DNA from 3 places in the Pseudoalteromonas sp. SR43-3 genome. Region 2 is predicted to be linked to each of the others. Evidence: predicted binding sites of a transcription regulator. Region 2 holds the regulator's gene; each other region holds the start of a gene.

Region 1 (10,877 bases), on a different contig from region 2:
GCTCTTGAGCATTTGCAACACCTTGTTGGTTGTCGAGTATTTTATTTATGTTGTTTTGGTACATTAAATTATTTGATAAACGCATAATTACCTCGCCGCATTTAATAAGGTGTCAAAAATTTCTTGAGCTGCTGCTAAAACTTGTGCTGATGCTGAGTATGATTGCTGAAAACGCAGTAAATTTGCGGCCTCTTCATCTAGGTTTACTCCAGATAAAGACTCGTACCATGCCTCAGATTGCTGTGCTAGAGCGTCAAATGCAGCCCCACTTGTGATTGCTTGGCCAGTTATAACACCTATATCACTCACTAATCCTGAATAAGCTTGGTTGAACGTTTTATGATTGTCGGCCGTTGCTGTTGTTTCTACATTTAAACGGACTAACTCGCCATTCTGTAAGTCAGCTAATTTTAAACCATTACGGTTATCGTCAAAGCCGCCTTCGTTAAACTCAAGTGTAAAGGTGTCGCCTGTTGCTGGTGTACCTTCTATGTCAAAATCAAAACCATAATCGCTGTATGGCGTTCCTGCTTGAGATAAAACATTATTACCTGGCGGTGGAATAATAATTGTTGTTGCCGTATTATTTTCATCAGAAATTTGATATTCGTTTGCAGTGCCTGTTTTAACTAGGGTAATACCGCCATTGGTCAAACCGGGAGCGGTGGTAAAACCACCCGATGTCACGCTTGTTACTTCTCCCGCTGAAATAGTAGCGGTGCCTATATTATCTATACTGTTAGCAGTACGGATAGGTGAAGCTAATGCTAAATCTTCTGCGCGCCCGGTTGCAAGCGTTATGCTAGAAGCCGAGTCAGAATTAAGTTTAATTTGAAACTGATCACCCACGTTACCTGTTTTGGTTGTATCTATATTTAATTGTAGTCCGAAGGAGTCTTTTACCGTTGCTAATACTTCTGGTGTTGTAGCTGTTGCCGCTTGATAAGGGACTGCATTTCGAATATCGTCTGCATTTATGATCCCATCAGCTGGGATATCTGCAACTGATGGGTCACCTAGCGGCTCGCCTTTATTATCTACTGGTTGAATAGAAACCGATGCAGCACTCGTATAAGTAATAATAAAGTCACTGGCAGGTAATTCACTGCCTTTACCGGGCTCTACAGTTGCAGTCATACCAGCATCACCAGTATTCGCTTGATACGCATAAGCGCCAACGGTAGGTATATTAAAAATATTACCACCTAGCTGGCCTGTTGCATCCATACCCAATTTGTTTTGTTCGTTAAATGCATCAGCTATCGCTAAGCCCATTTGGCCAATTTGGTTTTGAGCAGGGACTAATATGTCATCTCTAAAAGCAAGTAAACCGCCAATTTTACCTTTAAGCTTGCTTACATCAACTTCAAGCGGCACTGCTTTGCCACCGTTAACATCAAGCGTGAATTCTTTAAAATTAGGATCAGGATCCCCCGTCATCGAAAATAAGTTAAATGCGCCATTTTGCATAACAACCGCTTCGCCTGTGCCCATAAAAACGAGTTTTTCGCCATTTGGACCATCAAGCGTTTCTATGTCTATTAGCTCTGATAAGTCGCGTATTGCTTTATCGCGTTCGTTATAGGTAGAGCTTGCATCTGCGGCGTTATTAGTGCCATTAACGGCTGCAATATTTTGATTTAGCGTGCTAATACTTTGAATGAGTGAGTTTGCTTCATCTGAAAATATTTCGAGCTGCTCGTTCACTATACTTTTTTGATCAAGCACGATGCCAGAAAGCCTATCCATTTGATCAATTAAGCTTTGCGCATCTGTCATTACTAATGAGCGAGCAACGGTAGATGAGGGCTGATTTAGCGCTTCTTGCACATTATTAAATAAAGAGTTAATACCAGTCGAAAGGTTGTTCGACTCTTCAGAAAAAATAGTATCAACTCGATTAGCCTCAGTAATAAACTGATCGAAAAACGATTTATTAGAGGTGTCACGATTTAGCTGTGACTGAGCAAACTCGTTTAATAATCGGTATGTTTCGCCTCGCCCTACTTGGTTATCAACCATAGTAGTAAACTCTGTACGCTCACGAACATAGCCTTCTGTATTAACATTGGCGATATTTTTACTTGTCGTTTGCAGTAGCTCCGAGCTTGCTCTAACCCCAGAACTGGCAATGTTTAATAAATTAAACGACATGTTACTCTACTCCTTGGCGGATCACGTTTGCCGCAATGTCTTTTAGCTGACTGCTATTGAGCACTTGTTTTATTTTGCTGGCATAATTTGGATCGGTTGCATAACCTGCTTTTTGTAATGAATCTAAAAAGTCATTTGGTTTTGCTGTATTTTGTAATGCTTCTTTGTAGCGTGGGTTTTGCGTTAAAAAATCAACGAAGTCGTTCACGCTGTCTTTAATTGAATCGTAGGCTCTAAAGCTGGCTTGTTTTTTAACGGGTGTACCTTGCTCAAACTCAAGCGTTATTTTGCTTGCTTTATCGCCTTCCCAGCTTTTATCTGACTTAATATTAAATAAGTTATTTGAGCTGCCACCGTCATTTTTATTAATAATGTGCTTACCCCAACCGGTTTCAAGTGCCGCTTGTGCAACCATTACCGCAGGATTTAAACCAATTTTTTGCGCTGCAGTTTTAGCGTGTTCCCACACTGAACTTACAAACTCTTCTGCATTTTTAAATGTTGGGCTATCAGCTTTAGTCTCTGTAGTATCAACTTTAGGCTCAGCAATATCGGCTTTAGTACTCTTAACGATAAGATCGGGTTGCTTATTTTTTTGCTCATGAGGAAGAGCAGATCCCACTTGTGTATCGCTGAAAATATCGTTGGTTGTTCTAAGCACCGAGCCTGGCATAAAGTTTTTAGACTCAGGCGATAACTGCTGAACAATTAAATCGGCAAGGCCTAACGAGCCATTTGAAGAAAGCTCTGTTGAAAGTTGCTGGTCGTGCATTTCTTCAAAAAACTTTACGCCACTTGAATTAAATGGACTGTCTTTATCTTCAAATGCTTCGTTAGCTTTGCGCATTCCTTTGAGCAACATTTGCGTAAAAATAGCTTCAAATTGTGCGGCCGCTTTTTTGAGCGCAGCTTTAGAGGCATCAGTTGATGCATCGCCGCTCGTTAAGGCTTCTTTACGAAGTGAATCTAAGTTGCCTAAATCAAAAAAGTTTTGTTTATCGAGGTGATTAGTTTCCATCGGCTTTTTGACACAAAATGAATAATGCAGTTAAAAATGCAAAAATTGAGCCACTCCCGATAAAACGAGGAAGATAAAAATAATAAACTTAAGTTGCTGTAAATAAAAAGCCCTAATTTAAAAAATATAGGGCTTAAGTAATACGTTATTTATTGGCCTGGGTTATTTATATAACAACTAACTGTCCGTTAATTGCGCCAGCTTCTTTTAGTGCTTCTAAAATAGCCATTAAGTCACCAGGCGCTGCGCCTACTTCGTTAATTGCGCGAACTAAATCGTCAAGGCTTACACCTGGATTAAATACAAAGGCGCGCGAGTCATCTTGATTTACATCAATAATACTTTGCTGCGTGACAACTGTATCACCGTTTGCTAGCGGATTTGGTTGTGACACGTTTTGTTGTTCTGCAATTGTTACTGTTAAGCCACCGTGAGTTATAGCCGCAGGCTGAAGCTTAACGTTTTTGCCAATCACAATTGTACCCGTGCGCGAGTTAACTATAATTTTAGCGGCCATGTCAGCTGGTTTAAATTCTAAGTTTTCGAGTGTTGATAAGTACGATACACGCTGGGATGCATCGCGTGGTGCTATAACACGAATAGAAACAGAATCTATTGCTTGTGCGCTATTTGGGCCAACTAGGTCATTAATTGTTTTTTCTAGGCGTTTTGCCGTTGTAAAGTCTGGGCGGTTTAAATTAAAAGTAATGTAATCGCCTTGCATAAATGGGCTTTCTACGGTGCGTTCAACTGTTGCGCCATTTGGTATACGACCAACTGTAGGCGTGTTAATTACAACCTTACTACCATCAAGACCTTGTGCGCCTAAGCCACCAACAATTAAACTACCTTGTGCAATAGCGTACACGTTACCGTCTACACCCTTTAAAAAAGTTTGTAGTAAAGTACCGCCACGTAAACTGCCTGCACTACCAATAGAAGAAACCGTTATATCTATTGTTTGCCCGGGTTTTCTAAATGCAGGTAATTCTGCATGTACAGCAACAGCGGCAACATTTTTAATTTTAGGACTTTGAGTTGAAGGTAGCGTAATACCAAAGCTGTTCAACATGCCTCTAAAACTTTGTTGTGTGTATGAGTTTTGCTCGCCAGTGCCTGGTAAACCAACCACTAAGCCATAACCGACTAATTGGTTAGAGCGTACGCCTTCAACCATAGACACATCTTTTATGCGCTCAGCACTGGCAGTAAACTGCCAACCTAATAACACAACTAAACATAAAGCTTTAAGGCTATTCATGTTGTTACCCTCTAAAATGGAAACAGCGAACTGCTAAAGAAACGTGTAAGCCAACCAGGACTTTGCGCCTCTTGCGTTTGCCCTTTACCTGAGTATTGAATACGTGCATTAGCAATGCGGTTTGATTCAACCGTATTATCGGCGCTTACGTCTTGAGGGCGTACTAGCCCTTCTAAACGAATAAACTCTTCGCCGGTATTAAGCGTTAGCCATTTTTCGCCGCGTATAACTAAGTTACCGTTAGGTAAAACGCGCATTACATTAACCGAAATATCGCCTACTAAGCTGTTTGACTGGTTTGATTTTGAATCGCCCGTAAACGACGAATCGCTACCAATGCCAAACTGAATACTATCGCCACCTATATTTACAGGTAGACCACCTAAGCCAATCACTGGGTCTAAGCTTGCGTCGGTTTCTTTGTCTGTTTCTGTTTTAGCGGCTTTTGTTGCTTGAGTAGACTCTTGCAATTTAACTGTAATTATATCGCCAGTACGTAGCGCTTTTTTATCAGAATATAAGTCGTTTGATGTATGAGTATTAAACAATGAACCTGTGGCTACCAGCGGCTCTAAAATAGGCTCGGGGTACATAGGTGCGTAGTAAGGGTCGTCCTGCACTACTTCACTATTTTGCGTAGACATACAGCCACTTAAAAATAATGTGCCCGCTGCAAATAAAATAATATTACGCATAATTCCCCCTACTCTATTAAAGCTGTTGATTGATGTAACTCATCATTTCGTCAACGGCCGAAATTACTTTTGAGTTCATTTCGTAAATACGCTGAGTTTCGATTAGATTTACTAGCTCTTCGGTTACATTTACGTTTGAAGTTTCAAGTGAGCCTTGAATAATGCTACCTAACCCTTCAACACCCGGGTTACCTTGTACCGGTGCACCACTTACAGCGGTTTCGGTATAAAGGTTTTGACCAATTGGCTCAAGACCCGATGGATTAATAAAGTCACTAATAGTCAGCTGACCAATTACAACGTTATCGGCTTGGCCTGCAACACGTACAGATACTTCGCCGTCTTGCGAAACCGTAATTGATTGCGCGTCATCAGGTACATTCATTTCTGGCTGAATAACGTAACCAGCGCCCGATGTTACAATTCGTCCATCGCCATCGGTAGTAAACTGACCATTGCGCGAGTAAGCAATATTGCCATCTGGTTGCAGTACTTCAAAAAAACCTTCGCCAGAAATCATCCAATCTAGTGAGTTTTCGGTGGTCAACATGTTGCCTTGCGTAAACTCTTTTTGGTTAGCTACAACTTTAGCACCCGCACCTAACATTAAGCCCGACGGCATTTCGGTATCTTGCGATGAACGACCACCTGGTTGATTAATATTTTGATAAAGTAAATCTTCAAATATAGCGCGGCTTTTTTTGTAACCTACGGTACTGGCATTCGCTAAATTATTTGAGATAACCGATATATCGGTTTGTTGAGCGTCTAGCCCCGTTTTACTGATCCACAATGCTGGATTCATAATCGTGTCCTCACTTTAAAGTTAAACTATGCGTAATAACTGATCTTGACGCTCGTCAATTTCTTCAGCTGTTTTCATTAATTTCACTTGTAATTCAAATTGGCGCTGGTGGCTTATCATGTCGACCATTTCGTGAACCGGATTCACATTCGACATTTCAAGCGAACCACTTAAAACTTTTACATTGGCAGAGGTATCTACTGTTACATTTGCTTTTGGTCTAAATAAACCGTCGTTACCTTTTTCGAGCTGTGAGCTATTTGCTTCTACCACTCTAAGCGTGTCGATTTCTTCTAAAAAGTTAGCAGGAGCGCCTTGTGGTCGAACTTGAATAGCGCCATCTTGGCTAAACCCTATTTTTTCGACTGGGACGGGTAAAATAACAGGTCCCCCTTCGCCAATAACTTGACGACCATGGCTGGTTACGAGCATACCTTGAGCTGTAATGTTTAACGTACCCACTTTTGTGTAAGCTTCATTACCGGAGGCATCTTGCACAGCAAGCCATGCGTTATCGCTCATTGCGATATCTAAGTCTCGCCCGGTTTGAACAATGCCACCCGATACCATGTTAGAACCCGGACGCTCTTGCATTGAAAATACACGTGTAGGCAAACCTTCGCCAAACGCTTGCATAGAACGCGCTTGCGCAAAGTCGGCTTTAAATCCTGTTGTATTTGCATTCGCCAAATTATTGGCTTTAAGCGCAAGCCCTTGTAGGCTTTGCTTAGCGCCAGAGGCCGCAATGTAGACCATTTTGTCCATAGTATCGACTCACATAAAAAATCTCTGAACTTACAAATGCAAAATAGGTGCCAGATTAAATTTGACACAAAATTGAGAGGTATTTAGAAGGGCTTACAAAGAGGACTTATAAAAAAGGCTGCAAAAATGCAGCCTAATATATTTAATGAGGTTTAGCTTATCGAATCTGCAAAATACTTTGCTGAATAGTTGAGTTAACTTCAAGCGCACGTGAGTTTGCTTGGTAATTACGCTGTGCAGTAATTAAGTCTACAAGCTCAGTGGTTAAATTGGTGTTTGATTGCTCAAGTGCAGAGGAATTGATCGATCCTAAAGTACCTGACCCTGGCTCGCCTGCAATAGGCTCACCCGACGTTAAGCTTTTTTTCCACGCAGTATCGCCAACTTGCTGCAGCCCCTGTGAGTTTGAAAAACGTACCATAGCGACTTGGCCTAAAAATGATGTATCACCATTACTGTATGACGCTACAATTTTACCATCAGTACCAATATCAATGCCGGCTAAACGGCCAACCGTTGCTCCATCTTGCTCAAGCGCTTTCACCTCAAAATTACTAGCATATTGAGTAGGGACTTTATTCGCTGTACCTGCTTCATCACGCCAATTAACTTCGATATCTGCAGGAAAGCTTGCACCATTCGTTAATAAATCAGAAAGGCCTGCTGTACCGGAGGCTGCATCACCTCCAATTATCGAAATAGGATTAAAAGTATTCGCTACATTATTTACGACTGGATCACCTGTTGTTGACGGTACGCCACTCGAGTCAAAGCCTAGGGTTGTTAAAGGTACATAAGGCGTAGTCCCATCTTGAAGCACGCCATTTTCTCCAAAACTGTCACCATCAAGGGTAGTATAAACATCCCACTTATTTGCGTCAGTCGCAGTTGCGGTGTCATCACGTTTCACAAAAAACAACTGTAAAACATGTGGCTCACCTAGTGAGTCATAAACTGTAGTAGATGTAGAGCTATTGTAAGTAGCACTTTCATCTGGATTAAATGGGAGCGTTGGGGACTCAACTCGCGAATCTAAATTAAATGAGCTATACACACTTGTTGTTGCGCGTGGTGAACCTGAAGAGTCAGGTATTTGCAAGGCCGATGAAGTACTTAAGCTTACTGACGTTGTATTACCTGTTGCTTCGTCAACGGGGAAACCTTGTAAAAAATTACCTTTAGCATCAACTATGAAATTATCTTGGTTTAACTTAAATGCACCTGCACGTGTATATGTTAAATCTTGCGAAGATAAATCGTCTGTCATCGCAAAATAACCTTCACCAGTGATTGCTAAATCAAGTGAGTTATTTGTAAATTGTAGTGAGCCTTGATGAAACTGTTGTGCAACCATTGTCGCTTGTACACCATCACCATTTTTAGTCTTACCAGAGCTAAATACTGATGAAGCGTAAACATCGGCAAACTCAGCGCGCGACTCTTTAAAGCCTGTTGTATTAACGTTTGCAATGTTATTTGCAGTTACGTCTAAATCTTTTTGTGCGGCAGCTAGGCCGGTTAATGCAATATTGAAGCTCATAATTCACCTCTAACCTGTTAATCTGTGGCCTGCTGGCAGGCAAGAAATATTAAATTTGTTACGCGATTTCTGCAATGTCGGTTAACCTAACCGCACCTTCTTTAGTGTTCACAATGATGCCGCTTGAGCCGTTAATGTTTACACTTTCAATATTTTTGAAAGTTGCAATAGGCAAGCTAGAAAACTGGCCATTGGTACTACCTTGTGCCGATAATGTGTATTCCCCTTCAGGTAAACGCTCACCGCTTTCATTATTACCATCCCAAGCGAAGCGAACCGCGCCCGCAGGCTGAGAACCCATATCAATTGTTCTCACTAGCTGTCCTGAAGCATCAGTTACACTAAGTGTTAAGCTTTCAACTGCACTTTCAGCAACGATAGACCCTTTAGCATCACCTGATTCATTTAAATCAACAGTATTTGACTCTAGTAAAGCCTGCTTGCCAACAAGCGTTGAAGCTTGCAGGGCTGAGTTTGATGTCATCGAAGTAGCCAACGTATCAAAATTTGAATTCAAATCACTGATACCTTGCGCCATCGTAAAGCTAGTCATTTGCGCAATCATTTGATCGTTATCCGCAGGGTTACTGGGATCTTGATACGATAATTGCTGAGTTAACAAAGAAAAAAAGTCTTCTTGCGTTAACGCATCACTCTCATTGTCGCTGGTCGCTACTTGCGATTCTTGCCAACGCAAAGAGTCTAAATAGGATGAAGATGTACTAATATCGTTACTCATAACCTACCCTCGGTTACCGCTGCCCTAGCAACAGTGTTTTACTTAGCATTTGCTTAGCTGCATCAGCAACTTGCACGTTTGTTTGGTAAGAACGAGAGGCAGAAATCATATTTGCCATCTCCTCTACAACATTAACGTTGGGTTTATAGATATAGCCATTTTCATCCGCACTTGGATGGTTTGGGTTATATTCAATTTGCAATGGCGCATCGCTTTCAACAATGCCCAAAACTTTAACACCAACTGCGGAGCCATGCTGGTTACTTACTGATGCTGAAGCCTTTGTTAGCTCAGCCGCAAATACAGGTTGGCGCGCCCGGTACGTTTTGTCTTGAGATGAACTAATGGTATTAGCATTAGAAATATTACTAGCTGTCGTATTTAAGCGAACGTTTTGTGCGCTCATACCCGAACCTGCAATATCGAAAACATTATATAAACTCATAATTTTTATCCTTGACTACCGAGAGCTTTATTCAGGCCTTTAAATTTGCCGCTTAAGAACTGCAAGCTGGCCTGATACTCCATAGCATTCTGTGTATACAAGTTTCGTTCCACCTGTATATCAACCGAGTTACCATCACCTGTATCTGATTGATTTGGCATACGAAATGATTCTGAACTGCCCATACTATGAGTGCCTCCACCAATGTGTTTATCATTAGTTCTTACCATAGTATTGCCGCTTTGTTGAGTTGACCTTGCCGCTTTTAATGCAGAGGCAAAATCAATATCTTTTGCTTTATAGCCAGGCGTATCAGCGTTAGCTATATTAGTTGCAATTAATTCTGCTCGCTGTGAACGGATCAACATGGCTTGCGGATGCACACCTAATGCTTTATCAAAACTGATAGCCATAACCTTCTCCAAAAAATTGACTTACCCATTAATAAAGCAAAAAATAAGCCATTAATATTAGGGCGTGCGATATTTTTATAAGGCTATGTATCTAAATAGAAAAACGACGCTAGGTGCGTCGTTTTAGGGAAAGAAGTTAGCTTAATTACTTCTTTTGGTAAATAATACCAGGGTTGCACCTAACCATATCAAACTCAGTACTTAGGCCAGTTAGGGACTCTGACGCGCCTAAAAATAGGTAACCGTTTGGATTTAACGCTTGTGCAAACTGGTTAATAATTTTAGCTTTTATTTCAGGTGCAAAATAAATTAGTACATTTCGGCAAAAAATAATATCAAACTTGCCCATTAACGCGTAAGAATCAAGCAGATTTAAATGCCTAAAACTAACTTGTTTTTTTATTGTATCGTTTACTTGTGCCATACCGTTGCCGCTGTCTTTAAAAAACTTTTTACGACGCTCTGCAGATAACCCTCTGGCAAGTGCCAGCGCGTCATACTCTGCATTTTTACACATATCAAGCATGGTATTAGATATGTCGGTACCAATAATTTGTGCCCCCATACGAAGCACACCTGGTTGCTTAGCACTAAATTCAGCAACCGACATAGCTATTGAATAAGGTTCTTGGCCTGACGAACTGGCAGCAGACCAAATTTTTAAAGGTCTTCTTAAATCTTTAAATTCAGGGAAAAGCTTGTTTTGGAGCAACTCAAATGGGTATTGATCTCTAAACCACAAAGTTTCGTTGGTGGTCATTGCATCAACCACAGCGGCTCTTAATTGCCGCTCGTGAGGCCCGAGAGTTTTACTAACCAATTCCGATAAAGATCCCACATTAAATCGAGTCATTAACGGAGCAAGTCGGCTTTTAACTAAATACTGTTTATTTTCACCTAAAACAATGCCGCATTGCTGCTCTAAAAACGAACGAAACTGGTCGTATTCACTTTGCTGCAAATCTTTATTATTCAAGTTAGTAGCACCTATTTTTGTTAATCACAATGAACCCACTTTTTAACCGCTGTTGCTAATTCATCT
Region 2 (10,877 bases):
ACCGTTTCGGTGGTTGCTTTGCTGATCCCTTCTGAGGTCGGCACACAGTCATATCCTTTATAAAGCGCAATCCAGGTCACCACTATGGCAAATACAAAGCTTTTAATAATACCGTTTAGTATGTCTTGCTGAAACGACACTTGCGATTGCATGATTGACCAAAAACTACCTGTATCAACCCCCAGCCAATCTACCCCCACTAAATGAGCGCCTATAATTGCTACAGCTGAAAATATCAATGCAAGCAATGGCATGCTTATAAAACCCGCCCAAAAGCGCGGTGCAATAATACGTTTTAGCGGATCGATTGCCATCATCTCAAGTGATGAAAGTTGCTCTGTTGCTTTCATTAAGCCAATTTCAGCTGTCAAAGCGCTACCTGCGCGTCCTGCAAATAATAATGCAGTAACAACCGGGCCTAGTTCTCGCAATAAGCTCAGTGCCACTAACGGCCCTAAACTATCCTCAGCGCCATAACCAACCAATACGGTGTAACCTTGTAAAGCCAACACCATACCGATAAACAAACCCGACACCATAATAATGAGTAACGATTGCGAACCAACCATATAAAGCTGGCGAACAAGTAACGGTGTGCCTTTTTTAAAATTAGGAACATGCGCTAATGCACTAAACAGCATATAAGCAGAACGACCAAGGGCCGCAAAGCGTCCTAGCGTTTTATGTCCTAGCTTTTGAAATAAATCCAACATTATGCTTTTTCTCCAAGTAGTTCGTCTGCATAAGCCTGAGCCGGAAAATGAAATGGTACAGGACCATCCGACAAGCCTTTTAAAAACTGTTGAACTAAAGGAGATTCATGATTACGCATTTCATCTGGAGTACCAGAACCAATTACCCCTTGATCGGCGATAATTATAACGTGTTCGGCAATACTCATTACCTCTGTTACATCGTGCGTCACGATTAAAGACGATAAACCTAATACTTCGTTGAGCGACTTAATTAGCTTAACCAATACGCCCATCGAAATAGGATCTTGCCCTGCAAATGGTTCATCGTACATGATTAGCTCTGGATCAAGTGCTATAGCGCGTGCAAGTGCAGCACGCCTTGCCATACCGCCGGATAACTCAGATGGCATTAAATCTTTAGCGCCACGTAGTCCAACCGCTTGCAGTTTCATTAACACAACTAATCGAATCAGGTCTTCACTTAGCTTTGTGTGCTCTCTTATAGGAAACGCGATATTGTCAAATACCGACATATCAGTAAACAACGCACCACTTTGAAAAAGCATACTCATTTTAGTACGTGCTTCGTATAACTCTTTACGAGACATTTTAGGAATGCTGCCACCTTCAAATAAAATATCACCTGAATCTGGTTTAAGCTGACCACCAATTAAACGCAACATAGTGGTTTTGCCAATTCCGCTTGGCCCCATAATCGCAGTAATTTTACCTTTAGGAACGCTAAAACTCATATTTTTATATATGGTTCTATTGCCTCTCGAAAAGCTAACATCCTTGACTTCTACTATTGATTGCGACAAGTCGCTCTCCATAAAAATGTTCACTAGTGCCCCTATTTTAAAGCTTTTTTGTCAAAGATGGAAAAAACAATTCGTAAGATTTTGTAATACACCCATGAAAAGGATTATAAGACTCGCTCAAAACAGCTTAACCCCGGCTTAAATTTTTAAATTAGCTGTTTAAAAGCAACATTGTTACCTAGTTGACCTTACTCTTTTATTTATACTTTCATCTTGGCTTTTGTTACTATTCGCGCCATCCGTATTTTGTATAACTGGCTTAACACAATGGTTACCTCGTTTGTTATTTTAATTCTTGGTTTTGCAGCTCTTGTTTGGAGTGCCGATAGGTTTGTTTATGGGGCTGCGGCTCTTGCTAAAAACTTTGGTGTACCTACACTTATTGTTGGTTTGACCGTTGTAGCCATGGGCTCTTCAGCCCCTGAAATGATGGTTTCAGCCTCTGCCGCTCTGGCTAACAAAACCGACACAGCCGTTGGCAATGCTGTTGGCTCTAATATTACAAACATTTTACTTGTGTTAGGTATCACTGCTCTATTTCGCCCTCTTTCAGTTTCATCTAGTACGTTAAAACGTGAAATGCCATTAGTGATGCTCGTATCTTTAGCTACTTGGTATGTGTTCTCAGATAACTACTTTTCATTTAGTGAAGGTGTTGAGCTTTTAGTTGGCTTTATCGTATTCATCGGTGGGTTAATCATTGTATCTATGCGTGCAAAAAACCAAGATGACCCATTTGTCTCAGAAGCCTGCGACGATGTACCAAACGATGTACCTACTAAAAAAGCGGTATTTTGGTTAATTGTTGGCATGATACTCCTGCCGGTTAGTTCTCATTTTTTAATCGGCTCAGCTGTTGATATTGCTAAATACTTCGGCTTAAGCGACTTAGTCATTGGTTTAACAATTATTGCCATTGGTACTAGCTTGCCTGAACTTGCCGCCTCGGTTGCAGGTGTACTTAAAAATGAAGATGATTTAGCACTAGGTAATATTGTTGGCTCAAACATATTTAATATTTTAGCTGTATTACCTCTAGCAGGTATTATTAATCCTTCAGCAATTGATCCATCGTTAGTAAGCCGAGATATATTAATTATGATTGGTGCAACACTTGCTCTTATTATTATGTCATTGAACTTTAGAGGCACCCAGCGTATCAATAGGGTAGAAGGCGGCTTATTGCTAATAGCGTTTTTGGGTTACCAAGGGTATATTTTTAGTCAAGTAGGGTAAATGATGGCAACGCTAAACTTTATTGAACAAGGCCTTCGCGTTTTAGATGTTGAGCGCCAAGCACTTAGTGATATTGCACAATATGTAGATGAAAATTTTCATAACGCGTGCCAATTAATGTACGACTGTGAAGGCCGTATTATTGTCATTGGCATGGGAAAATCAGGCCATATTGGCAATAAAATAGCGGCAACCCTTGCAAGCACTGGCAGCCCTGCGTTTTTTGTTCACCCTGGTGAAGCAAGTCATGGTGATTTAGGTATGATCACTAAAAATGACGTGGTTATGCTTATTTCTAATTCAGGGGAAACCAGCGAAGTTTTAAATATCATTCCGGTTTTAAAACGACTTGGTGCCAAAATGATAGCGATGACTGGCAATACACAATCAACAATGGCAACCCTTGCTAATGTACATGTGTGCATTAAAGTAGAAAAAGAAGCTTGTTCATTGGGTCTAGCCCCTACATCAAGTACCACTGCAACGCTTGCGATGGGCGATGCCATGGCAGTTGCATTATTAGAAGCTCGCGGCTTTACAGCTGATGACTTCGCGCTATCTCACCCAGGTGGTAGTTTAGGCAAGCGCTTATTACTTACTTTAAAAGATGTTATGCACAGCGGCGCAAATACACCTATTATTGATGTTTCACAAACAGTTAAAGATGCTCTAATAGAAATGTCAGCTAAAGGATTAGGTATGACAGCCATTGTTGATGAAAATCAGCAACTCGTAGGGTTATTTACCGATGGTGACTTACGTCGCATTTTAGAACAAAGAATTGATATTCATACAACACAAATAGATGTTGTTATGACTAAGTCATGTACTACGGCTACACAAGATATTTTAGCTGCTGAAGCGCTTAATATTATGGAACACAAACGTATAAATGGCCTAATCGTCGTCAATGAGAAAAACCAACCTATTGGCGCATTAAATATGCAAGACCTATTAAAAGCAGGAGTGTTATAAATGCAATTTGAAGAACTCTATCAACCGCTGAGCGATGATGCAAAAGCACGCGCTAAAAAAGTAAAGCTACTTATATGCGATATTGATGGTGTATTTTCTGATGGCCGTATTTATCTTGGTAATCAAGGTGAAGAGCTAAAAGCATTTAATACAAAAGATGGTTTTGGCATTAAAGCGCTTATAAACAGTGGCTTTGAAGTAGCTGTAATTACTGGTCGTCATTCACAAATAGTGCAACAACGTATGAGTAGCTTAACCGTACAGCATATTTATCAAGGCCAAGAAAATAAGCTCATTGCCTATCAAGAATTAAAAGACAAACTCAACCTTAGCGATGAACAAATTGCTTATATCGGTGATGATGGCCCTGACATGCCTGTTATGGAGTTAGTAGGCTTTGCCGTTGCAGTAAATGATGCCCACCCTCTTATTAAGCGTTTGTCACATTATGTAACGCAAATGCCTGGTGGTTTTGGCGCTGTGAGAGAACTCACCGATTTGCTCATGCTTGAAAATGGTAAAGCGTTGACTACACAAGGCACTAGTTCATGAATGCAGCGCGCATAATATTAAGCGTTTTATTCATTAGCTGTATGGTTTGGCTTTGGTACCCTTATTTTACACAACCAAATATTTTGCCTCAGACTGAGCCTGAAGTTATTGCCAAGCCTGATTACATAGCTATTGAGCTCAAACAGACAGCCTATGATGAGCAAGGTAAAATTAGCCACAAAGTCACTGCGGCTAAAATGGAACTATATCAGCAATTAGGTTTCACGTTTTTTGAAAAACCCATTTTTACTTTATATAACGAAAAGCAAACGTGGCAAATAAATGCAGACGAAGCAACATTATACGAAGACAAACAATTAATTTTAGAAGGTAATGTGGTTGCCAAAAACTTAACCGATAACGCCATGATAGACAAAATCAATGCTGATAATATTCAGGTTGATATAAAGTTATTAACAATGCGTTCGGAGCAACCCGTCATTATCACTGGACCCAATTTAAAAATCACCGGTAAAGGCCTAGAAGCCGACTTGAAAACCGAAGTGATAAAACTAATTAACCATACGCGAACCATATATTATGACCAATAAAATATTAAAATCACTTATAATTCCTACACTTATACTAGCGTTTAATAGTAGTGCTGCAGAGCAAAACACGCAACCTGCTGCCAATCAAATTTCAATAAGTGCCGACAAGCAAGAAGGTCAATTGAAAGCTAATGTGGGTATTTTTGAGAAAAACGTTGAGATTATTCACGGTAATCGCCGCATTACAGCCGATCGCCTCGAAGTACACAAACGTGATGAACTTGGTGATAATAAACAATTATTAATTGCCACAGGTAGCCCTGCGCACTTTGAAGAAAAGCAATCAGACGGCACGACTATGAGCGCCAGTGCTGACGAAGTACGTTATGATGTATCTAAGCGTTTTTTAACGCTTGTTGGTAATGCACAAGTATCGCAAGCCGGACAAAAAATAAATGCTAAAAGCATTACCTACGACATAGAGCAGCAGCTCATCAGTGCCGAAAAAGATGAAAACTCAACTGACCGTGTTCACACAATTTTAGTACCGATCGAAACTAAAAAAAGTAAAAAAGGCGATAAAGGTCAACCATGAGCACATTAAAAGCAGAACTATTGGCAAAAAGCTATAAAGGTCGTGAAGTTGTAAAAAACGTCGGCCTTGAAGTACAAGCTGGCAGTATAGTTGGCTTACTTGGCCCTAACGGTGCTGGTAAAACAACGACTTTTTATATGATTGTAGGGCTTGTTCCTAGCGACAAAGGGAAAATATCTATTGATGATAACGATATTACTCTTTTACCTATGCATAGTCGTGCTAGATTAGGCATAGGCTACTTACCACAAGAGTCATCGATTTTTAGAAAGCTGACTGTTTATCAAAACTTAATGGCCATTTTAGAAACGCGCAAAGAACTAAATAAACAAGCCAGAGAAGACACGCTCAATAACTTATTAGATGAATTTAGCATACAACACATTCGTGATAGCCAAGGTATGGCATTATCGGGGGGAGAACGTCGTCGTGTAGAAATAGCACGAGCGCTGGCAGCAGATCCTAAATTTATATTACTGGATGAACCGTTTGCCGGTGTTGACCCTATTTCGGTATTAGATATAAAGAAAATAATAGAACATCTTAAAAATCGTGGGATTGGTGTATTAATTACCGACCATAACGTAAGAGAGACCCTTGATGTTTGTGAAAAAGCCTACATTGTTTCTCATGGGGAGCTGATTGCATCAGGTACTCCAGAACACGTATTAAATGATAAAACAGTACGCGATGTTTACTTAGGCGAGCAATTTAGGCTGTAACATTTACGCCATGTCTTTAAGCATCTGCTAGTATTAATTATAACAACATAAAAGGATTGTTAGAGATACATGAGGCAATCACTACAGCTGCGCATGGGCCAGCAACTTACAATGACTCCACAGTTGCAACAAGCTATTCGTTTGTTGCAACTCAGTACATTGGATCTCCAGCAAGAAATACAAGAAGCTCTCGACAGTAATCCACTATTAGAGGTTGAAGAGGCAGACTATTCCGAAGACGCTGCTGGTAAAAACGAGCAAAAAGCTGATACCGATGACATAACTGTTAGCGCATCTGCTGATGATGCTCCGAGCGAATACGAACAAGATACTGGTGAAGCACTTGCAAAAGACACGCTAAGTGACGACATGGCTATGGATGTCAGTTGGGATGAGTACATGAGTGCCGCTCCTGCAGCCTCATCAGGTCCAATGCCTGAAGACGAATCAATATACCAAGGCGCCTCTACTGAAACGCTCCATGAGTATTTAATGTGGCAATTACAACTAACGCCATTTAGCCCTACAGACGAAGCTATTGCTATTGCTATTGTAGAAGCTGTCGATGATTCAGGTATTTTAACACTAAGCTGCGAAGAGATTTTAGAAAGCTTTAATCAAGAAAACGAAGATGATAACGAAGTCGAACTTGATGAAATTGAAGCGGTATTAAAACGCATCCAACTGTTTGATCCTGTTGGTATTGCTGCACGTAGTTTACAAGAGTGTTTGTGTATTCAGCTTAATCAATTTGATAAAGAAACACCTTATATTAATGAAACGAAAATGATTTTAACCGAGCATATTGATCTATTAGCAGCTCGCGACTATCGTACATTAATGAAAAAAACTAAGCTCAAAGAAGAAGAGCTTAAAGAAGTAATGACACTAATACATACTCTCAACCCAAAACCTGCAGATACTATTGTAAGGGAAGAATCTGAGTATGTTATTCCTGATGTGTCAGTTAAAAAAATTAAAGGCCGCTGGGTTGTCGAATTAAACCCAGATAGCATGCCTAAAATTCGTGTTAATAGCCAATACGCAGCAATGTCTCGCACTGTAAAATCAAGTGGCGACAGCCAGTTTATTCGCTCACATTTACAAGAAGCTAAATGGTTTATTAAAAGCTTAGAAAGTAGAAACGACACGCTATTAAAAGTTACTAATTGTATTGTTAAGCAACAACAAGGCTTTTTTGAACATGGCCCTGAAGCCATGAAACCAATGGTTTTAAATGATGTTGCTGAAATGGTAGAAATGCACGAATCGACAATTTCTCGCGTAACTACTCAAAAGTACATGCATACACCCCGTGGTATATTTGAGCTTAAATATTTTTTCTCAAGCCATGTAAGTACTGAAAACGGTGGTGAATGTTCATCTACAGCAATACGTGCGCTTATCCGAAAATTAATCGCAGCAGAAAACTCAGCAAAACCATTGAGTGATAGCAAAATAGCGGATATATTGGCTGAGCAAGGAATTAAAGTAGCGAGACGTACAATCGCAAAATACCGCGAATCTCTTGCTATTCCACCGTCAAATCAGCGTAAAAGTCTGATTTAAGACGCTAAACTAAGAGGGTAATGCTTATGCAACTAAACTTAACTGGTCGTCACGTAGAATTAACCGATTCACTAAGAGACTATATTAATACTAAATTTGCGAAGCTTGAAAGACACTCTGATCATATTAATAATGTTCATGTCATTCTCGATGTAGAAAAATTAAATCAAAAAGCAGAAGCCACAATACACGTAAGCGGTGCTGAGCTATTTGCCTCTACAGAACATCAAGATATGTATGCCGCTATTGACTCATTGATCGACAAGCTCGATCGCCAAGTAATCAAACACAAAGAGAAGCTTGCTCGACACTAATATGATGAAATTAAGTTCACTTATATGCCAGGACTGCAGCAAAGCTGCGGTCCTTTTTAATAGCAAAAAAAGAATTTTAGAGTTCATTAGCGAACTTGCTCACGACAAACTTCCGTATTTACCGCAACAAGATATTCTTAATGCTTTAATGAGCAGAGAGAAATTAGGTAGTACAGGTATAGGACGTGGCATTGCTATTCCTCATGGAAGAATGAGCGGTGCAGAAGAGCCTTTGGCTTTAGTGCTCGTTAGCGAAACTCCAATAAACTTTGATGCAATCGATAATCGCCCTGTTGATATTTTTGTCGCACTCATCGTACCAGATGGCGATAACCAGCAGCACTTAAAGACTCTAGCAACCATTGCTGATAAACTAAACAACAAAGATTTTTGTAAACAGTTACGCAGTGCAAAATCTGATACTGAGCTTTACCAAGTTATTGTCGATCAATCATAGTTTTATAAAGGGTGTTAAATGGAGTTAATTATCATAAGCGGCCGTTCTGGTTCTGGAAAGTCGGTTGCTTTGCGCGTTGTAGAAGATTTAGGTTATTATTGCGTTGATAATATTCCAGTAAACCTACTACCTTCATTAGTTCGCAGTGTGTCTGATAGCTACGATAAAATTGCTGTTAGCATAGACGTGCGCAACATCCCTAAAGAACAAGATGAATTTAACGATATTCTTGAATACTTACCAGGCTTTGCAAACCCTACGTTATTTTATTTAGATAGCGACGATCAGACATTGATCAAACGCTTTTCTGAAACACGCAGATTACACCCACTATCAATAGACTCGTTGCCGCTTGATTTAGCCATCAAAAATGAAAAAGAATTACTTGATGTATTAACCACTCGCGCCGACTTTATGATAGATACGACTGATTTAAGTGTTCATCAACTCGCTGAATCTATTCGTGAAAAGATTTTAGGTAAAAAAGATAAGCAACTGATTGTCACATTTGAATCGTTTGGTTTTAAACACGGTATACCAAAAGAAGCAGACTACGTATTTGATGCACGCTTTTTACCAAATCCACACTGGGAACCAGAGTTAAAGCCTTTAAATGGATTAGATCAACCGGTTAAAGACTATTTAGCTAATCACAGCATAGTGCAAAAATTCACATGGCAAATTCAAACATTTGTACAAACGTGGTTACCGCATTTAGAACGAAATAACCGCAGTTATTTAACCATTGCTATTGGGTGTACAGGCGGGCAACATCGCTCTGTGTATTTAGCGCAAACTATCGGTGAAAGTTTTGCAATGACACATCCCAATGTAAAAATTCGCCATCGCGAACAAGAAAAATAATATAGCTGAATAATCACCTGTTCAGCTTAGGTAGAGTAAGTTATGCATTGTGAAGATACCTTTTTAATAAAAAACAAATTAGGCTTACACGCCAGAGCAGCTACTGTGCTTGCGCAATTAGCAGTACAATTTGATGCTACAATCACATTATTCCAAGATGACAAAGAAGCAGCAGGCGATAGCGTACTTGCATTAATGTTACTTGAAAGTAGCCAAGGAAAAGAAGTTAAAGTTGTTTGTAAAGGCCCTGATTCTGAGCAAGCTTTACACGCTGTTGGAGAATTAATAGCACAACGCTTTAATGAACAAGAATAATCTGTTTTATAAAAACAATATTCGCATTACTAGTGCTTCAATTAAAACAGATATATAAAATAAATAGGTTAGTAACGCCAGTTAACTCACCTCCCCCCATAAAGTAATATAACAATTTATAAAGGACGCCAATGCCAGAAGCTTTTGAACAAGATTATCCACTACAGCAACTAAAGCAGGTGACGAAGTCACTCAATAGTGGTCAATTTGTTCAAGTTAGGCGCATGCTCGCAAAAACGGCTCCTTGTGATACCGCATTATTATTAGAATCATCACCGCATAAAATTCGCCGACTGCTTTGGCAATTGGTCGATCCTGATGTGCAGGGTGATGTTCTTGAAGAATTATCTGAAGATGTTCGTTTAGGCATTATTGCCCAAATGGAACCTAAGCACATTGCCGCCGCAACTGAAGACATGGGCCACGATGACTTAGGTGAAGTATTACGTAGCCTGCCAGATACCGTCTATAAAGACGTTGTTAGCGCGATGGACATTCAAGACCGTGAACGTGCCACGCAAGCACTGTCATATCAAGAGCGTTCAGCAGGTGCGCTAATGAACACCGATACGGTGACCATTCGCCCTGATGTAACACTCGATGTTGTACTTCGTTATATTAGACTGCGTGGTGAGTTACCAGAGGGTACAGATGATTTATATGTTGTTGATAAACATAACTGCTTTATAGGCGCTTTATCGCTGAGTACATTATTAACTAATCCGCCAGAAAAAATTGTCCGCGATTTAATGGATGAAGATTGTGAGTCTATCCCAATCTCAATGGATGAAAGTGAAGTAGCGCAATTATTTGAGCGTCATAATTGGATATCGGCCCCAGTGGTGGACGATAACGACCAACTCCTCGGTCGTGTAACTATCGATGACATCGTTGATGTAATCCGAGAAGATGCCGAGCATAGCTTATTAAGCCTAGCCGGTCTTGATGATGAAGAGGATACATTCGCGCCAGTACTAAAAAGCTCTAAAAAACGCTCAGTTTGGCTAGGAGTTAACTTACTAACCGCACTTGCAGCTGCTTTTGTAGCTAGCTTTTTTGAAGGCACTTTAGATGTGCTCCCTATTTTGGCTGTGCTTAACGGTATTGTCCCTTCTATGGGTGGTGTTGCTGGTAGCCAATCATTAACGCTTGTTATCCGTGGTATTGCAGTAGGTCATATAAACCAAACAAACCAACGTTTCTTGATGATGAAAGAACTGGCCATTGGCGCGCTAAACGGTATTTTGTGGTCACTATTAATTGCGGGTGTT
Region 3 (10,877 bases), on a different contig from region 2:
TAAAAGCAAGTTTAGTGAGTGCTATGCCGACTAAAAAATATGCCAAGGCAAACATGATGTAAAAAATAATGGAATGATTTTTAGAGTTAAAATTTTTCACATAAGGTCCAAGCAATTATTATTGTCGTTTTGAAATATCAGTATAGCTAACAGTAAGTTATTTTGGTTATTTTTATAAAGGTAACTGTTTTTTGCTAAATGACTGCTTTAACACAACTGTTGATTCTATATTTGCGATACAACTTAAGCCACCTAGTTGATGTTTCACAAACGTTTCGTAGCTCTCAAGATCATGTGCAATGATTTTTAATAAATAATCATAGCTGCCTGATATTACACAACACTCTAATACATGTGATAACTTTTCTACATGTTGCTCAAATTGCTCTGCAGCACTTACCGAGTTTTGGCTTAATCGTACAAACGCATATACCAACACATTAAGGTTAAGTGCTTTAGGATTTATGGCGGCGTGGTAGCCGGTAATAATGTTTTCTTGCTCTAACTTTTTTATACGCCTTAAACAAGGCGTATCCGATAGGTTAATACTGCTGGCCAAATCTGAAACCGACATACGAGCTTGGCTTTGCAGTGCAATGAGTAATTGCTGATCTTTTTTATCTAACATAGTTGTCGGCTTTTATTAATTATTTTTATATTTGTAGTGATTATTGCTAAGTATTGCAGTTTTTACTAATTTTTTTGGCGTTTTACCCTCATTGAACTCTGTTAGCATTTAACTATAAAAATAATAGAGCACAACAATGAACACACATACCGCTATTTTCGATCACTGGATACGAACTGAGTTTGTCACTTTAAATAGTGAATTAGAGCAGCTTTATTGGCAGCAAACCGATAAAGCAAATGTAGAAGGGGTAGGCGAGGCCTTAAAGCAACAATTAGAAAAAGAAGGCAACGTATTAATTAGCAATTTATTAGCCGAGGGAAACACAGATCAAGGCTTTGATAGCGCTTTTGACTTACTCGGTAACGTAGGATTATTTATGGCAGCGTGTAGGCGCCATGAAATTACTGAGCCAAGCAGAGAAACCACTTCACCGCTAATAGAAGCCTCAGCGCTTGCTATGCATATAGGCGCATCTATTGGCGTAACCCCTCGTTTTGCTACCGCCCACTTAACTACTCATAACAAAGCACTTAACGGTATTTATAAACGATTTACCAATTTACCTGATGAAAAGCTGTTTCTTGATTATAACACTCAAGGCATTTTGGCCTACAAACGGGCAAGTGATGCATTATTAAAAATATTGCCGTTAGGTATTTCACATCCCTTGTGTGGTGAGTTATTAAAAGTAGCTAAACAAGCGCTTATAGATGTAATTGAGTCAAACAATGCACTTTATTCTGAGCTCGATACAGATCGCTTTTTTAACTGCGTTCGCCCTTATTATAAACCGTACCGTGTAGGTAAAGAGGTTTACAGAGGGGCAAATGCTGGTGACTTTGCAGGTATTAACGTGATTGATATGCTGTTAGGGCTGTGTAGTGCAAACGAGCCTAGTTACTCGCAAATGCTGGTGGATAAGTTTTTATATATGATGCCAGAGGATCAACAAATCCTACGAGAAGCCATGCGTATGCAAAGCTTTATGGATGACTTTTTACAAGCAGAGCAATATAAAAATACAGATTGGTTTAAAAGCCACGCAACGTTATTTATCCAAGTGTGTAAATTACATGGCGACACCGCAGTCGGTCATCATAATCAACTGGTTGAAAAGTTTATTGCTCAGCCTTCAAAAAATATGCAACAGCAGCATATGAGCAAGGTAACAGCAAGTGGTCCGCCGCTTAATGTGTTACTTGATTCGCTCGAAAAATTAAGAGATAGGCGAGCCAGTGCCAAACGCGACGATATAAAAACACGTTTTGACGATCTAAATACACTTAAAGAATGGGTTAAATAGCATGCTTAAAAATGATTTTTGTATGGCTGATGGCTGTTATTTACTAAACCACTCGGTAGGGCGTCCTCTTAAAAATACGCAGCAATATTTAGCACAGCACTACTTTTTACCGTGGGAGAGCTCAAATAAAGAACCTTGGCAACAATGGCTGCCCGCAGTTGAGCAATTTACTACCGCGCTTGGTAAGTTATTTAATGCGCCTAGTTCGCAGTTTTGTCCTCAGGTTAATTTATCAAGTGGCTTAACAAAATTGCTTATGTCGCATCCACGGCTACAGCAAAAAAATTGTAAAGTGCTTATGGCGCAAAGTGATTTTCCGAGTATGGGTTTTGCAATGCAAAAAGCGTTGCCAACGTGTGCTCAAATCATATTTATACCTGAGCATGAAAACCTAACTGATATGGGTGTTTGGCAGCGTTATATAACTTGTGATATCGATTTAGTTTTTATAAGTCATGTATATTCAAATACAGGTGTACAGGCGCCTGTGTACGATATTGTAGCTATAAGTAAATTAACCAATAGTTTATCAATAGTTGATGTTGCTCAGTCAGCGGGGGTTATACCGCTTGATTTAAGCGTGCTCGATGCGGACTTTATGATTGGATCGAGCGCTAAATGGTTATGTGGTGGCCCAGGTGCAGCTTATTTATGGGTTAACAAAAATCAAATAGAGTATTGTGAGCCTAAAGATGTGGGTTGGTTTTCGCATCAAAATCCATTTGAGTTCGATATTAACCACTTTGAATATAACGCCAGTGCGCTCAAGTTTTGGGGTGGCACCCCTTCTGTAGCGCCTTATATTATTGCCGCAAATAGTATTACCTACTTTGCAGAGCTAACAGCTCACAAGGTAAGGGTGCATAACTTAGCGATGCTTACGCTTATTCATGAGCAACTAAGCGAATATGTTGTATCACCTATGAGTGGTGATAAATGCAGCGGGACTGCTATTTTGTTTTTTAACAAGCAACAAGACCATGTACTTACAGAGCTTAATAAAGCGAAAGTTAGTGTAGATGCTCGCAAATTTGGAATACGAGTATCGCCACATATTTATAATACTCAAGGAGACGTTGCGCAATTTATTTCTATAGTAAAACGAGCGCTTAAGGGTTTTGGCTAAGCTGCTGCTTTCTTTGCTTTAATGACTCTATTTTTTGCTGCGTTTGACTAATTGATGCGTCGTAGGCTTGTTTTAATGAATTTGTTTTAGTTGCGATAGCATCAGCAATAGACGAAGCGCCTAAACGATTGGCCTTATCTTGGGTCATATAATCTATTTGTTGTTTTTTAGCTGCGTATTCTTTTTGGCTTTGTTCAATAGATAGCTCAAGGCGCTTTATTTCACGCTCTATTTGCTGAACTTCTAAGTAGTCATCAACAGAGGTATCGGTGATACCTTTACCGGGCGTAGAGCTTTTATATGCTTCAATTACATTTATATCTTTTAGAGTAATAACTTGTGCATCTTTAGCGCAAGGCGTTTGGCTAAAAGTAGGAACGCCCTTAATTACACACTTATACACTGTTGTACTTTGTGCCAAGGTAAAAAATGGTGCTGCCGCGCAAAATGATAGCAATATGAACCGGATCATAGCTAAACCTAAAAGTGGCTAAAGTTGTGTTAATAATGCCCTAAGTTATTACTAGGCACAATTTGTTTAGTTTTTATAAATTTTAGGCACAAAAAACCACAATCAAGTGGTTTAAATTACGTATGGTCCAGAGGGAGGGATAGACTTGCTTACATCCATGTAATCAATCGCTGCGCGACGCTTGCAGCGGCCCAAAATGTTCCAGACATTTTGTCGAACCCTGTCGAGGGTTCTCACCCTCCCAATTTAGTATCGGTGTTAAATTTTAGGCACAAAAAAACCACAATCAAGTGGTTTAAATTAAGTATGGTGGAGAGGGAGGGATTCGAACCCTCGATAGAGCTACAAACTCTATACTCCCTTAGCAGGGGAGCTCCTTCGGCCACTCGGACACCTCTCCAACGCATAACCGTTTGTATTGATGGAAGTAAAGAAAGCCACCAATTAAAATATGGTGGAGAGATAGGGATTTGAACCCTAGATGGGCTATAAACCCATGCCGGTTTTCAAGACCGGTGCATTCGACCACTCTGCCATCTCTCCGTGACGCAGAATAATACTTAGGTGATACCGCTGTGTAAATAGCAAAATGACTGTTTGCCTAAAAAATATACGTAAATGAGGTTTTTTTTGTAAATAAGGGGAAATTAAGGCAATTTTTAATAAAATAAATAGGTTGCAGCAAACAATGGGAGCTAAATAAGTGACTTCATTTAGTGGTTGAGTGTTCGCTGCACCGAAAAATAATCATGGTTGGGTGATTATTTATATTGAGCTGCACCGCTAAGTGCTAGTCTTTTACCAATCGTGTTAAGTTTAGCTAACATTCTTGCTTTACGGTTAGTTGGTTTAACGGCTACTTGCGCTGCTGCTGTTTGATTTAATGTATTAATTGGTTTCATTATTTTGCTCCGGTTGTATCTGTTGAAATCGCGTGCATTTTGCACGTTGTTTGATTAAAAATACAACGATAAAAATTGAGCCTGAGGGATTAGTTAAACTAATCTGAATTGATTTTATTAATATGCGATTCAGTAAGTTGCATTACTGTTTTTGCATAGCTATTTATATGACGGTTGGTTTTAACCCCTTTGATGTTGGGGTTTTTGGTTTTTTAATTTATTTTTATGCATTTTATACAATGTTTTTTGATTATTTATTCAGATTAAAAAAATTTAATTAAACGTTTGTTATCTCACTCTAAAATACATTGCTGGAAACAAAAGCTTGTCACTACTTATAATTATTAAACCAAGTATCAAAAAACAGAGCCAAAAATCATTGGCATGGCTTAAAAATATCTGTAAAAAACGCAGCTTTTCTTATTGTATATTTACTACAACGGGAAGCTTTGACGATGACTGCGCTCAAATAAGGTTGTTACTGAGTAAATTTCCCAAAGTAGTTGCACTAGGTGGCGATGGTACATTGAACTTGGCGGTCAATGCGCTAATAGGGAGCAGTTGTTCGTTAGCATTATTACCTTGCGGTACAGGTAACGATTTCTCCAGAGGGTTTAATTGCAAAGAAGATGATTGGCGAAAGGCATTATTTAATACACCGACAGCAATTGATATAGGAAAAATTAATAGCCGCTATTTTATTAATATTGCAGGGGTAGGATTTGATGCTCATGTGATTAAAACTATTAATGATAAAGCTAATTTTTCATCTTTTGATTACAGTTGGACGAGCATTAAAGAGCTATTTTATTATCAAGCTCAGCAGTTACAAGGTACGTTTAATAACGATGCTCGGCAGTATCAAAATTTAATTACTGTATTTGCTAATCATAAGTACTTTGGTGGCGGGCTAAAAATAGCGCCAAAAGCAGATTTAATTGATGGTCAGCTTGAGTGTTATCAAATGCGATCGGGTGGGCTTTTTTATAATGTAATAAGCTTTATTAAGTTATTTTTTAAGCGTCATGAGTATATAAAAAACCTTACCTATAGTCGCTTAAATACAGCTTCCATAAATACTGAAGGGCTATTGATTGAAGCAGATGGTGAGCTGATAGGTAAAACTCCTGCAGTTGTTAGTGTGTATGGACAGGCCTTACTTTTTCATATGCCAATAAAAAAGCGCCTTCAGTAAAGTAGGCGCTTTTGCGTTAGTTGCGTTAATAACGCGTCTAACTGGGGACGGAGCCACTTTTAGCTATTGCTCTATTAGCTAAAAAGGCGTTAATTCGTTTTGTTGGGGTAAGCACAATGGCGTTACCTAATAGCACTAAACTAAACCCTGCAAAGGTATTTGCGTGCCATTCAAAGCCTTCAAAAAAGCTACTCAGTGTTACTGCCACTAATGGGAATAAAACAATAACGTAGCTGGCTTTTTCAGGGCCTATATTTTTTAGTAGTGCAAAGTAACAACCAAAAGCGATTACTGTGCCAAATATTGATAAATAAAGTAATGATAACCAGTAGCTAGTTGGGGCGTTTAAACTAAATTGCACATCGTTCATTAATACATATAAAGCTAAGCCTATAGCACTATATAACATGCCCCATGCATTGCCCTGCAATACGCCAATTTGCTTACGAGAATTACGAACGCTTATCATGTTGCCCAATGAAGCCACAAAGGTGCCACCAAGGGCAAGTAGTAACCCGACCAATGCACCGTTACTTAAGTCGAACTGCTGTAACTGTGGCCAAAACAGACACGTAATACCTAATACAGCGAGTGCGGCACCGGTATAAATTCGTTTTGAGATAGGTTTACCAAAAAATAGTCGAGTGTTAACTATGTTCATAACCAGCAATAGTGAAAAGGCGATAGAGGTCATAGCGGAGGTTAAGTAATTTTGTGCCCAGTAAAGCATTAAGTAATTTAAGGCAAAATTACAAATAGCCAACAAAGCAAAAAAGCCATGATCGATTAATGAAAAGCGCATATCCGGTTTTTTGTACGCTACATATAACCACATTAAAAGTGCTGCAATAGCAAAGCGATAAAATAACGATAGCTCTACCGCAATATCACCTAGCTGAAATTCGATGGCTAACCAAGTAGAACCCCAAATTAAAACGGTTGTAATGTATAGCGCTGCACTTTTCATGGTTACTCTCCAAAGCCCGATTGAATGGCTATTTTAAGACCTGTCTGTATACTTACCATATACAGAAAAGTAAAAATGTAACCTATACAGATTTGGATGCGTGATGATAAGACAAAAAAATAGCCAGGGGCATGAGTTTCTATATCAGCAAGTTATTCAGTTGATCAGAGATATGAGCGCCCAGCAGGTTTTACTTCCTGGCGAAAAACTTCCATCACTGCGTAAAATGGCAGATAACTTAAACATTAGTATTCCGACAGTGAAGCAAGCTTATCAAGTACTTGAAGATCAGGGGTTAGTAGAGGCACGTGAAAAATCAGGGTATTTTTTAAAAGTCGTTAGCATGGCGCATAATTTACCTAAGCGAGTTAAATTAAGTCGCGAACCTGTTGTGGTAAATAAACAAGCCTTAATAGAGCAGGTATACAGTGCGATTCATCAAGCTAACGTAGTTCCTTTTGGTATCGCTAACCCAATTGCTGCTGCACCTACCGATAAAGCACTCGCCAGAAACATGCGTCGTGTAATGACAATTGCGGGCAGTAAAGCTATTAACTATGGACCAACAGATGGGTTTGTGCCGCTGAAAAAGCAATTAGTGCATCGCTATTTAGATTTTGGTATTGGTATAAATATGGACGAGCTTGTGATCACCAATGGTGCACAAGAAGCCATGGCTATTGCACTTAAGTGTGTAACAAAGCCAGGCGATGTAGTTGCCATTGAGACGCCTTGTTATCACGGGATTATCGAGTTAATAGAAAGCCTAGGGCTTAAAGCGCTCGAAATACCACTGTGCCCAGATAATGGTATTTGGTTAAGTGATTTGGAACGCGCTTTAAATGAGCATGATATAAAAGCGTGTTTATTCTCGACTGCAATTAGTAACCCTGTGGGCAGCTTTATGCCTGATACAAATAGACAGCAGCTGGTGGAGCTACTTGAAAGTCATGACGTAGTGCTTATTGAAGATGACGTATATGGCGATTTATATTTTACGGCAAAACGAGGCACACCTGCTTTAGCGTACTCTAAAAAAGGATTAGTGATTAGTTGCTCATCTTTTTCTAAAACGGCAGCGCCGAGCTATCGTGTAGGTTGGTTAGTTGCGGGTAAATTTGCAACGCAAGCAAGGCGATATAAAAGAGCACTAAGTTGCTCTGCTTCGTTAATAAACCAATGGACGTTATCTGAGTTTATTGTCAGTGGTGAGTACGACCGAAATTTAAAAGTACTTAGGCAACGCCTGCGCGATAACAAAGAGCGTATGCGATGGTGCTTACAACAAGCTATGCCAAAAAATACACGAATAAGCGATCCAAAAGGAGGCTGCGTTATGTGGCTAGATTTAGGAGGCGAGTACGATAGCCAAACATTGTTTTTACTTGCGCTTGAGGTTGGTATTAGTATTACCCCTGGGCTTGTTTTTTCGGCCTCTAATAAATATAAAAGCTGCGTAAGATTAAGTTATGGTGTGCAATGGAACGCGCAAATTGAGCAAGCAATAGTTACATTGGGTAAGCTTACTTTATTAGCTAAAAAATAAGTCAACGAAATACAAAAAAGCAGCATTTAAGTAAACTTAAGTGCTGCCAAAGGGATGTTAAATAACATTTGCTGTACTAATTTTGTTTAAAGCTAAATAACTGGTAACCTTCAAGCTCAGGCACTTGCATTACTAATTGCTCTTCTTGTTTTGCAATATCAGCAAAGTTTCCACATAAAGAGTTGGCACGTTCTTCTAGTGCGCTTGCATGTAGCTCTACTTTTTCTTCTATTTGTGCACCCATATTTTCCATACGTTGTTCAAAGGCATCCATATCACCGCCTGAACCAAGTAACTCAGAACCTAAAGCTACTAAAATACTGCCCATTGATTGCATTACTGCTGATTCAACCGCTGTTTCTATCTGCTGCTCAAATTGTTGTTCAAAGTTTTCGCCAAATTGATTAAAACTTTGTTGGCCCATCACAAATGTACCTTGCTGGTAAAATGTGTTTTCTACTTCGATTTTAATGTCATCCATAAGCTCAGACATATTATCAAGACCGTCAATATTAAATGCATTGCCTACTTCTTCTAATGCTACTCCGGCAATTTTAACCCCCTCAAGCGCTATATTAGCTACTTCAGGTAATTGAGTGCGTAAGCTATCAGAGTACTTGGTTAGCGCGTCGCGCTGCGAATTATTCAGCGCTACAAGTTCGCCATTTACGGTTAAGTCACCATGGCTATTAAACTGCATGGTTTTATTGTTGGCGGTAAAAATTTCCAATTCGTTTGGCTTAATGCGCACATCATTTTTAAATTCGACGTTACATTCATCATTACTAAATGAAATTGCAGAATCGTTATCGTTATGAGCCATAGCGGCTGGTGAACAAATTAATGCGCTAACTAATAGTAATTTTTTCATGTTTGTTCTCTACTTTTGTTGATGACGATTAATTAATAACAAGTTTGATGCCAGTTTTATTTTTTAATATAAAACATGTGGTTAACTGTTTTTGTTTGTTTTTTAGTAAATGAAATCAATTAATAAATAACTATTTTTTAGTCAAATTGGCTAACTAATAAAAATTAATAAATTTTATTTATCGATACGATAAAAAACTCTCACTTTCCTCAATTCAAATTTAGCGCTATTTATTCACATTACTGACATGAAGACTATTTACAGTAGTCACGTGGCTTTATTTTGATGTTAATTTGCACAGCATTTTGACGTTAAACATTTTAATTTTACCGACTATTGCGATAATAAAATCCTTGGTTGGTCTCAAACACTTTATGGAGTGGGTTGTGGGTAAGACATTTAGTTACGATGCGCTAGATGACGATTTTGTTGAAGACGAGTACGAAATGCTCGGCCGTAATCAACACGATAAGAACAAGCAAAAGGTTAAAAAGAAGTTGGAAGACTACCTTGAGCAAAAACGCTTGCGTAAAAATCTAGGCGAAGACGATTTAAGCGATTACACCGATTAAATTTCACTAGTATAAATAAAATACCAATTAATATTGAGAGTTTAAATGTGCAGTTATGCGTATGTTTAAGTTTCAATAGTATTGGCAATAAAGAGGCCTTGCGCCTCTTTATTACTTTTTAAAGCGTGCTTTTAGCCTGTGCCAAAGCTTTTTGAATTGTAAGTTCTAGCTTTTGGGGTTTAGTAAAAGGTGCATAACGTTTAATTGGCGTGCCATCTGCGGCAATTAAAAATTTAGTAAAATTCCACTTTATTTTACGTGTTAAAAAACCAGGTAAAGCCGATTTTAAATAACGAAAGACTGGGTGAGCATGCTTACCGTTTACATCTACTTTGGCCGCCATTAAAAAACTCACACCAAAGTTAATTAAACATCCTTGCTCTATTTGTGTAGCGTCGCCGGGTTCTTGCTGACCAAATTGATTACACGGAAACCCTAAAATAACTAAACCTTGGTTGGCATATTTATTATGCAAAGCTTGCAGCGACTCGTATTGGTAGGTAAATCCACATTTACTTGCGGTATTAACAATAAGCACAACCTTACCTTCAAAATCACTAAAGTTAATAGGTTGACCCTGCAAGCTTGTTGCGCTTAATTGATGGAATTTGTGCATATTGGCGTCTTTTTTATTATTGTTATCGGTATTTTAACCTGAGTACAGTATTTCATAAAGTACAAAGAGTGCTCTAATTTAAAATCAGAAATAGCCCCATACCGGCAAGCGTTGTGTAATAAATATTATGTGTTTTATAGGCAACAATGATGGCGACTATCGCTGCGCTTAAATAAGGGTTTTGCCAGTCTAAGTTAATGCCATCTTCATTCAAAAACACGATAGGCACCCAAATTGCTGTAAGCACCGCAGGTGCGCTAAAGCTTAAAAATTGCTGCATTTTAGGACCTACTTCAAACGGTAAAGTGCGGTGTAAAAATAAATAACGCGTAAAAAATGTAATACACGCCATGAGTAAAATAGTTGTCATCATGGCGTTGCTTCCTTTTTAGCGGTTAGCCTTGCTGTGCTATAACCTGCGGCCATTGCCAGCAGCGCTGAGCAAACAAGCCATAACTCAAATCCGGTACTTTTTAAAAGCGTTGCGCTAACGCCTGCTACAATTACCGTAACGAGTGAGGCCAAATTTTTGATTCCCGGAATAACTAACGCGATAAACGTGGCAGCAATCGCAAAGTCGAGCCCTAAATTAGTTAAGTCGGGCAGCATTGTGCCCGCTACAATGCCAATTAACGTCCAAATATTCCATGCAATATAAAAGCTAAAACCAGCGCTC

What was found. The regulator sigma-54, encoded in region 2, starts transcription at its own class of promoters, with help from an activator protein. The targets are predictions, from matches to a motif close to GTTGGCACGNNNNTNGNNT.
Region 1: a site for sigma-54 is predicted at 6,735-6,753, ahead of H5088_RS09230 (flagellar basal body rod protein FlgF). Genes of this name have one in related genera too.
Region 3: a site for sigma-54 is predicted at 4,472-4,490, ahead of H5088_RS16075 (diacylglycerol kinase family protein). Genes of this name have one in related genera too.

What each region holds. Positions count from the first base shown of each region.
Region 1 covers NZ_JACJEC010000005.1:250,825-261,701, forward strand. The annotation lists gene flgL (flagellar hook-associated protein FlgL) at 1-85, opposite strand, end outside; gene flgK (flagellar hook-associated protein FlgK) at 88-2,154, opposite strand; gene flgJ (flagellar assembly peptidoglycan hydrolase FlgJ) at 2,156-3,172, opposite strand; gene H5088_RS09215 (flagellar basal body P-ring protein FlgI) at 3,339-4,433, opposite strand; gene flgH (flagellar basal body L-ring protein FlgH) at 4,445-5,128, opposite strand; gene flgG (flagellar basal-body rod protein FlgG) at 5,145-5,933, opposite strand; gene H5088_RS09230 (flagellar basal body rod protein FlgF) at 5,955-6,698, opposite strand; gene flgE (flagellar hook protein FlgE) at 6,856-8,238, opposite strand; gene H5088_RS09240 (flagellar hook assembly protein FlgD) at 8,297-8,977, opposite strand; gene flgC (flagellar basal body rod protein FlgC) at 8,991-9,422, opposite strand; gene flgB (flagellar basal body rod protein FlgB) at 9,428-9,835, opposite strand; gene H5088_RS09255 (protein-glutamate O-methyltransferase CheR) at 9,981-10,811, opposite strand; gene H5088_RS09260 (chemotaxis protein CheV) at 10,832-10,877, opposite strand, start outside.
Region 2 covers NZ_JACJEC010000003.1:248,692-259,568, reverse strand. The annotation lists gene mlaE (lipid asymmetry maintenance ABC transporter permease subunit MlaE) at 1-713, opposite strand, end outside; gene H5088_RS05655 (ATP-binding cassette domain-containing protein) at 713-1,528, opposite strand; gene H5088_RS05650 (calcium/sodium antiporter) at 1,784-2,752, shown strand; gene H5088_RS05645 (KpsF/GutQ family sugar-phosphate isomerase) at 2,756-3,727, shown strand; gene kdsC (3-deoxy-manno-octulosonate-8-phosphatase KdsC) at 3,728-4,279, shown strand; gene lptC (LPS export ABC transporter periplasmic protein LptC) at 4,276-4,830, shown strand; gene lptA (lipopolysaccharide transport periplasmic protein LptA) at 4,820-5,365, shown strand; gene lptB (LPS export ABC transporter ATP-binding protein) at 5,362-6,087, shown strand; gene H5088_RS05620 (RNA polymerase factor sigma-54) at 6,157-7,656, shown strand; gene hpf (ribosome hibernation promoting factor) at 7,683-7,970, shown strand; gene ptsN (PTS IIA-like nitrogen regulatory protein PtsN) at 7,975-8,427, shown strand; gene rapZ (RNase adapter RapZ) at 8,446-9,291, shown strand; gene H5088_RS05600 (HPr family phosphocarrier protein) at 9,334-9,606, shown strand; gene mgtE (magnesium transporter) at 9,738-10,877, shown strand, end outside.
Region 3 covers NZ_JACJEC010000017.1:51,449-62,325, reverse strand. The annotation lists gene H5088_RS16115 (ATP-binding protein) at 1-100, opposite strand, end outside; gene H5088_RS16110 (Lrp/AsnC family transcriptional regulator) at 173-628, opposite strand; gene H5088_RS16105 (monodechloroaminopyrrolnitrin synthase PrnB family protein) at 765-1,934, shown strand; gene H5088_RS16100 (aminotransferase class V-fold PLP-dependent enzyme) at 1,936-3,060, shown strand; gene H5088_RS16095 (RNA-binding protein) at 3,044-3,532, opposite strand; tRNA gene H5088_RS16090 (tRNA-Ser) at 3,840-3,932, opposite strand; tRNA gene H5088_RS16085 (tRNA-Ser) at 3,985-4,075, opposite strand; gene H5088_RS16080 (hypothetical protein) at 4,294-4,434, opposite strand; gene H5088_RS16075 (diacylglycerol kinase family protein) at 4,760-5,629, shown strand; gene H5088_RS16070 (DMT family transporter) at 5,667-6,596, opposite strand; gene H5088_RS16065 (PLP-dependent aminotransferase family protein) at 6,700-8,142, shown strand; gene H5088_RS16060 (YggN family protein) at 8,219-9,013, opposite strand; gene H5088_RS16055 (PA3496 family putative envelope integrity protein) at 9,400-9,585, shown strand; gene H5088_RS16050 (glutathione peroxidase) at 9,704-10,201, opposite strand; gene H5088_RS16045 (AzlD domain-containing protein) at 10,275-10,574, opposite strand; gene H5088_RS16040 (AzlC family ABC transporter permease) at 10,571-10,877, opposite strand, start outside.